DNA from 2 places in the Bradyrhizobium sp. CCBAU 11357 genome. Region 1 is predicted to be linked to the other one. Evidence: predicted binding sites of a transcription regulator. Region 1 holds the regulator's gene; the other holds the start of a gene.
The links. Region 1 encodes LexA, which represses DNA repair genes until DNA is damaged. Its sites were predicted from a motif close to TGTTCNNNNTGTGTTCNG; they were not measured.
Positions count from the first base shown of each region.

Region 2: XI05_RS13395 (PA0069 family radical SAM protein) is a predicted target of LexA. The motif match lies at 1,292-1,309, and genes of this name have one in related genera.

Region 1 is NZ_LBJW01000106.1:37,738-41,152, forward strand. Features, by position in the region: gene XI05_RS24280 (hypothetical protein) at 15-449, opposite strand; gene lexA (transcriptional repressor LexA) at 825-1,526, opposite strand; gene XI05_RS24290 (molybdopterin molybdotransferase MoeA) at 1,702-2,910, opposite strand; gene XI05_RS24295 (hypothetical protein) at 3,130-3,333, opposite strand.
Region 2 is NZ_LBJW01000093.1:69,178-72,592, forward strand. Features, by position in the region: gene XI05_RS13390 (phosphoketolase family protein) at 1-1,120, opposite strand, end outside; gene XI05_RS13395 (PA0069 family radical SAM protein) at 1,331-2,494, shown strand; gene XI05_RS13400 (ribonuclease HII) at 2,588-3,415, shown strand, end outside.

The sequences.
Region 1 (3,415 bases):
CGGGGCCGACGGCGTCAGCCGATCGGCAGGCGCGTGATCGTGGGCCGCGTGTCGGCGACGATCTGCGGCTTGTGCTCGCGCTCGATGGCTTGCTGCGTCACCGGCAATTGCAGCACGGTCGCGCGCTGGCCTTCGACGAGCTGCGTCACCAGCACGTACTTGCCGTCCGGAAATTCGATCGCGTCATGATGGCGATCGGGAATGTGCGGGTCGATCTTGCCGAACTTGCCGACGCGGGAGTTGACGGTGCGCGTCCAGATCCAGCGGTTGTCATAGCGGACGTTATCGGCGAAAGCGAGCTCCGTTCCCGGCAGCAGACAGACCGCGACGGAGAGATCGGCTTCGGAGGCGAAGCCGCGCGTCGAGGTGCCGCGGAAGGTTGTCGTGACGATCGTCTCGCCAACTTCGGCGGGGCGCGTCGCGACGGCATGCAGGCTATAGTCACACATCGGGTGCTCCTCATACTGGGATAGCGACCCGCGTCTCTTTCGAGGCGCAGGCCTCTATCAGAGTGGAAGCCTCCAACGCTCTGCTCGGTTATGGGCAAATCTGCGGCTCGCATCCGCAGCACGCGATCACATTATCTTTCCCGGATTCGATAGGAACAAACCTCGCGTCCTTGCATTTGGCCCGCACTATCGGCGCTGTCGGCACAACTCTACCGGCGGAGCGAAATGGCCGCGTGTCCGCATGGGCGAGTGTCGCGCGGGAAGAGGCGCCGAACAGTCAGCGCAGAACCAGAGAGACCATCCGGCCGGAGCGGACAAGTATCCGCTCCAATCTTGGATCGACGAACGAAGCGCGCGTAGCGCTTACTTCCGGTATCAGTACTTCCGGTAAAGCCCGATCAGCTTGCCCTGGATCTTCACGCGGTTCGGCGGAAGAATGCGGACCTCGTAGGCGGCATTGGCGGGCTCGAGCGCGATCGAGGCGCCGCGGCGGCGGAAGCGCTTGAGCGTGGCCTCCTCGTCGTCGATCAGCGCCACCACGATGTCGCCGGTATTGGCGGTCTCGTTGCGCTGGATCAGCGCCATGTCGCCGTCGAGGATGCCGGCCTCGACCATCGAATCGCCGCGCACCTCGAGCGCGTAGTGCTCGCCCGAGCCGAGCATGTCCGGCGGTACGCTGATGGTGTGGCTGCGGGTCTGCAGCGCCTCGATCGGCGTGCCGGCCGCGATGCGGCCCATCACGGGTACCGCGACGGGGCGCTCGCCCTCATCCGCGGGCGTGCTGGAGCTCGCGCGCACCTTGCCGAGATTGCCCTCGATGACGCTCGGGGTGAAGCCGCGGCGATTGCCGGCGGCGGCCTGGAGCTCGGGCAGCTTGATCACCTCGATGGCGCGGGCGCGGTTGGGCAGGCGGCGAATGAAGCCGCGCTCCTCGAGCGCAGTGATCAGGCGATGAATGCCTGACTTCGAGCGCAGGTCGAGCGCATCCTTCATCTCGTCGAAGGACGGCGGCACGCCGCTTTCCTTCAGACGTTCGCTGATGAACCGCAGAAGCTCGTATTGTTTGCGCGTCAACATCTCGACCAAAGTCCCCCGGTTGATGTCGTTCGATTCCGAGACGATGAAGTCGGCAATAAGCCGCTACATCCTCGAAACAAATCATGAACGGACACTATATGTTCGATATGTGTTCCGCAACTGCTTAATTTATGGTGAACGCAGCCAAACTCGCGGATGCGTGTGGCCGGGCAGCTCAGACGGGCAGCCGCAGCACCTCGCAAGGCGTGCCGGACTCGGCCTTCGGCGCGAACGGTGCGCGCACGAGAAGTACCTGTGCCGCAGCGAGATTCGCAAGCAGGGAGGAGTCCTGATGGCTGACGGGAAGGGCGACGCGCGTGCCGTCGTCGCGCACCTCCAGCCGCGCACGCAGATAATCCTCGCGCTGATCGTTGGCGCCGAGGTCGCGGCCCAGCACGGCGCGCTCGCGCTGATGATGAATCACTGAACGGCCCGACAGGGCGCGAATCAAGGGCACCATGAACAGGAAGGCGCATACGTATGACGACACGGGATTGCCGGGCAGGCCGATCACGCGCATCGCGCCTATCCGACCATGCATCATCGGCTTGCCGGGCCGGATCGCGATCTTCCAGAACGCCATCGCGATGCCTTCGCCCTTGAGCGCCTGCTGGACCAGATCGTGGTCGCCGACCGACGCACCGCCGGTCGTGACCAGGATGTCGGCGCCGCTCTCGCGTGCGCGGCGGATGCCGGCGGACGTGGATTCCAGCGTATCGGCGGCAATTCCGAGGTCGATGGTCTCGGCGCCCTCGCTGCGGGCAAGGGCGTGCAGGGCATAGCCATTGGAATAGACGATCTGACCGGGACCAGGCGCGGTGCCGGGCATCACCAGCTCGTCGCCGGTGGCGAGAATCGCGACCCTCGGGCGGCGGATAACGGCGAGATGAGGATGATTCATTCCGGCGGCGAGGGCGAGATCGCGCTCGGTGAGACGGATTCCCTTGCGCAGCAGCACGTCGCCTTCGCGGAAGTCCACCCCCGCAGGGCGGATGTGCCGGCCACAAATTGCGGCTTCCTTGATCGTGACATGCTTGCCGTCGGCAATTGTGTCCTCCTGGATCACGACCGCATCGGCGCCGTCGGGAACGACGCCGCCGGTGAAGATCCGCACGGCTTCGCCGGGGCCGATCCTTCCCGCGAACGGCCGACCCGCCGCGACCGCACCGACGACGGTCAGCCTGGACTCGATGGCCGCGTCGGATGCGCGCACGGCATAGCCGTCCATCGCCGACATCGCCTCCGGCGGCTGCGTGCGCCGCGCCGCGACATCGTGCGCGAGCACACGATGGTGGGCCTCGTCGAGGCAAACCATCTCTTCAGCCAGCGGCTCGGCGCCGGTCAGCACCGCGGCAAGCGCGTCAGAAACCGGCATCAGGGCCACGGGCGAACTCCTGCTGAGCACATCGGTAAATGGGCGGCGAGAGTTCTAGCCGAGTGCAGGCGTGAGGCAAAGCAGCACGCGGGATGATTTATCCTGCGTGATCGGTGGGTGGAGGAGGTCGGCTCAACTCCGCCGCGGCATGATGCGGAAGGCGAGACAGACCGGAACGAGGATAGCCATGGCAAGGACGAGAATGACGAGCGCCACGGCCAACATCGGTCAACGCTCCGTCGGATCGCCCGGACTGAAATCCGCGACGTCGGGCGCCTTGGGGCCCTGATCCTTGTCGGGCAGCGGATCGGCCTGGGATTTCAGGTCGGCGGCCTTGCTGATCAGTTTGGCGGAGAGGTCAGAATCCGAGGTGGTTCTGGCGAATTCGAGCAGGAGAGAAGCCTGCTTGGTGAGATAGGTCTTGCCCAGCACGTCGATCAGTCCAATGTAGAAGGCCCAACGGACTCATGAGTCCGAAGGGTGGTATTCCGTTCCCGGAACTCCGTATAAAAAT
Region 2 (3,415 bases), on a different contig from region 1:
TCTTCAACACGCCGCCATTGGCATGTGGATTGGCGCCCATCCGCCTCGTGCCTTCCGGCGCGAGCGCCTGAAGCTCGGCAATGAGCGCACCGCCTTCGTCGAACAGTTTTTCCGGCTCGTAGCTGCGCATCCAGTCTTCGAGCACCTTGAGATGCGCCGGGTTCTCGCGGCAGCCTGCGACCGGCACCTGATGGGCGCGCCAAAAACCCTCGACCTTCTTGCCGTCGACCTCCTTCGGGCCGGTCCAGCCCTTCGGGCTGCGCAGCACGATCATCGGCCAGCGCGGCCGCTCGACGCGCGTGCGGCCGTCGCGGGCATGTTGCTGGATCGAGCGGATGCTGGCGAACGCGACGTCCAGCGCATCGGCCATGGCCCGGTGCATCAATTTGGGATCGTCGCCGCTGACGAACAGCGGCTCGTGGCCGAACCCGCGGAAGAGGTCGCGGATCTCCGCGTCTTGCATCCGTCCGAGCACGGTGGGGCCCGCGATCTTGTAGCCGTTGAGATGCAGGATCGGCAGCACTGCGCCGTCATGGGCTGGGTTCAGAAACTTGTTGGAGTGCCAGGATGCCGCGAGCGGCCCGGTTTCGGCCTCGCCGTCGCCGACCACGCAGGCGGCGATCAAGTCCGGGTTGTCGAATGCCGCGCCATAGGCGTGCACAAGCGCATAGCCGAGCTCGCCGCCTTCGTGGATGGAGCCCGGCGTTTCCGGCGCGGCGTGGCTCGGGATGCCGCCGGGGAAGGAGAACTGTCTGAACAGCTTGCGCAATCCGTCCGCATCGCGCGCGATGCCGGGATAGATCTCGCTGTAGCTGCCTTCGAGATAGGTGTTGGCGACCATGCCCGGGCCGCCATGGCCGGGACCGCAGACATAGATCACGCTGACATCGAGCGCGCGGATGACGCGGTTGACATGGGCATAGATGAAGTTCAGGCCCGGTGTCGTGCCCCAATGTCCCAGCAGACGCGGCTTGATGTGCTCGGGCCGCAGCGGCTCGCGCAGCAGCGGATTGTCGAGCAGGTAGATTTGCCCGACCGAGAGGTAGTTGGCGGCGCGCCAATAGCGATCGAGCAGATCGAGGTCGCTGCTCGCTTCGGCCGTTTTTTGTTGGATTGTCATGTTCCTGCCGACCTTCACTTCGCGATCGTCACCAACCCGGTTCCGCGGTGATCGATCCGTCGGTCATGAAACGGGATGGCCGCGACGGCCGTGTTGCGTGAGGTCAAAGGCGGACGCGCGAAGTTTGGGCAGCTCTACTGTGCATGGGGTTGTTTTCACGTTTTTTGTTTGTGTTCTTGATTTGTTCCTGTGTCGTGCTATCTTGGCTGCATGAGTCCAGCATCCTCTCGTGCTCTCAAGCACCCGCCGGTCACGGCGCCCTCCGAGCCGGCGGGTGCGCCTTCGGATTTCCCCGAGCTTGGCGTCGCCATCGACCGGGCGCGCAGACGAGGGCGGGGCGCTCAATCCAACGCCAGCGGCCGCTTTGAGGCCGAGGCGCGCGTCGCTTTCGATGACGGCTGGCAGAGCCTGGACGAGCTGCCGCCGTTCAAGACGACGGTCGCCGTCGACACCTCGCGCAAGGTGATCACCCGCAACGATTCCCCCGACATCGGCTTCGACCGATCGATCAATCCGTATCGCGGCTGCGAGCACGGCTGCGTCTATTGCTTCGCGCGGCCGACCCACGCCTATCTCGGCCTGTCACCCGGGCTCGACTTCGAGTCGAAGCTGTTCGCCAAGCCCGATGCGCCTTTGCTGCTCGAGCGGGAACTCGCCGCCCCCGGCTACGAGCCGCGGATGATCGCAATCGGCACCAACACCGATCCCTACCAGCCGATCGAGCGCGAGCGCAAAATCATGCGCGCCATTTTGGAAGTGCTGGAGGGCGCCGGGCATCCCGTCGGCATCGTCACCAAGTCGGCGCTGGTGCTCCGCGACATCGACATTCTCCAGCGGATGGCCAAGCGCAACCTCGCCAAGGTCGCGATCTCGGTCACCTCGCTCGATCCGAAGCTGGCGCGCACCATGGAGCCGCGGGCCTCGACGCCGCCGAAGCGGCTGGAGGCGCTCAAGCAGCTCTCGGAAGCCGGCATCCCCACCACGGTGATGGTCGCGCCCGTGATCCCCGCCCTGAACGATTCCGAGATCGAGCGCATCCTCGATGCCGCCGCCCATGCCGGCGTCAAGGAAGCCGCCTATGTGCTGCTGCGGCTGCCGCTGGAGGTGCGCGATCTCTTCCGCGAATGGCTGATGGCGAACTATCCGGACCGCTATCGCCACGTCTTCACCCTGATCCGCGACATGCGGGGCGGGCGCGACTACGACGCCAAATGGGGCGAACGGATGAAGGGCACGGGACCGATGGCCTGGACCATCGGCCGCCGTTTCGAGATCGCCTGCGACAGGCTCGGCCTGAACAAGCGGCGCTCCAAGCTGACGACGGACCACTTTGCGCGGCCGAAGCGGAACGGTGATCAGCTCAGCCTGTTCTGATTGGCGGTGGGCGTAGGGCGGCCGGCCTGAATAACGGGAATATCCTGGGTTCCCGGTTGCGCTGGCGAAGCCCCCTGGCGCACGATCCCGGCCATGATTCGGGACAAGTCCGCCAAGACCCCAGCCAAAGACGCGTCCAAAAAGCAGGCCGCGACCAAGGCTGCGCCTGACAAGGCGGCGAAAGCGCCTGCGGCGAAGATGTCTGCAGTCACAGCGGCGAAGGTTGCTGCCGGCAAGAAAGGCGTCATCGCTGTCGCTCCCCCCAGCTTCCGCCGCGAGCGCGCGCTGATCAAGCGCGGCGTCTGGCCGGTCGCGGGCTGTGACGAGGCCGGCCGCGGCCCGCTGGCAGGTCCCGTGGTGGCCGCCGCGGTGATTCTCGATCCCGACCGCATTCCGCGCGGCATCGACGATTCCAAGCGCCTGACCGCCGAGGAGCGCGAAAAGCTGTTCGACAAGATCTGCGCCACCGCGCAGGTCTCGGTCGCCGTCGCGTCGCCGGCGCGAATCGACCGCGACAACATCCTGCGCGCCTCGCTGTGGGCGCTGAAGCGTGCCGTGGTGGCCCTGCCCGAGGCGCCCAGGCACGTCTTCGTCGACGGCCGCGACCGGCTCGACACCGCATGCGATTGCGAGGCGGTGATCGGCGGCGACGGTATCGTGCTGTCGATCGCCGCGGCCTCCATCGTCGCCAAGGTCACCCGGGACCGGCTGATGTGCGCGCTGGCGCAGGACTGCCCCGGCTACGGCTTCGAGCAGCACAAGGGCTACGCCGTCCCCGAGCATCTCGACGCGCTCGATCGCCTCGGCCCCTCCATCCACCACCGCAGCTTCTTCGCCCCCGTCGCCGCCGCCCGCGCCAAGCACAAGCCCTGGACCGTCGAGCCGGTGCAGGACCTGTTCTCGGTCACCGAGGTCGAGGTG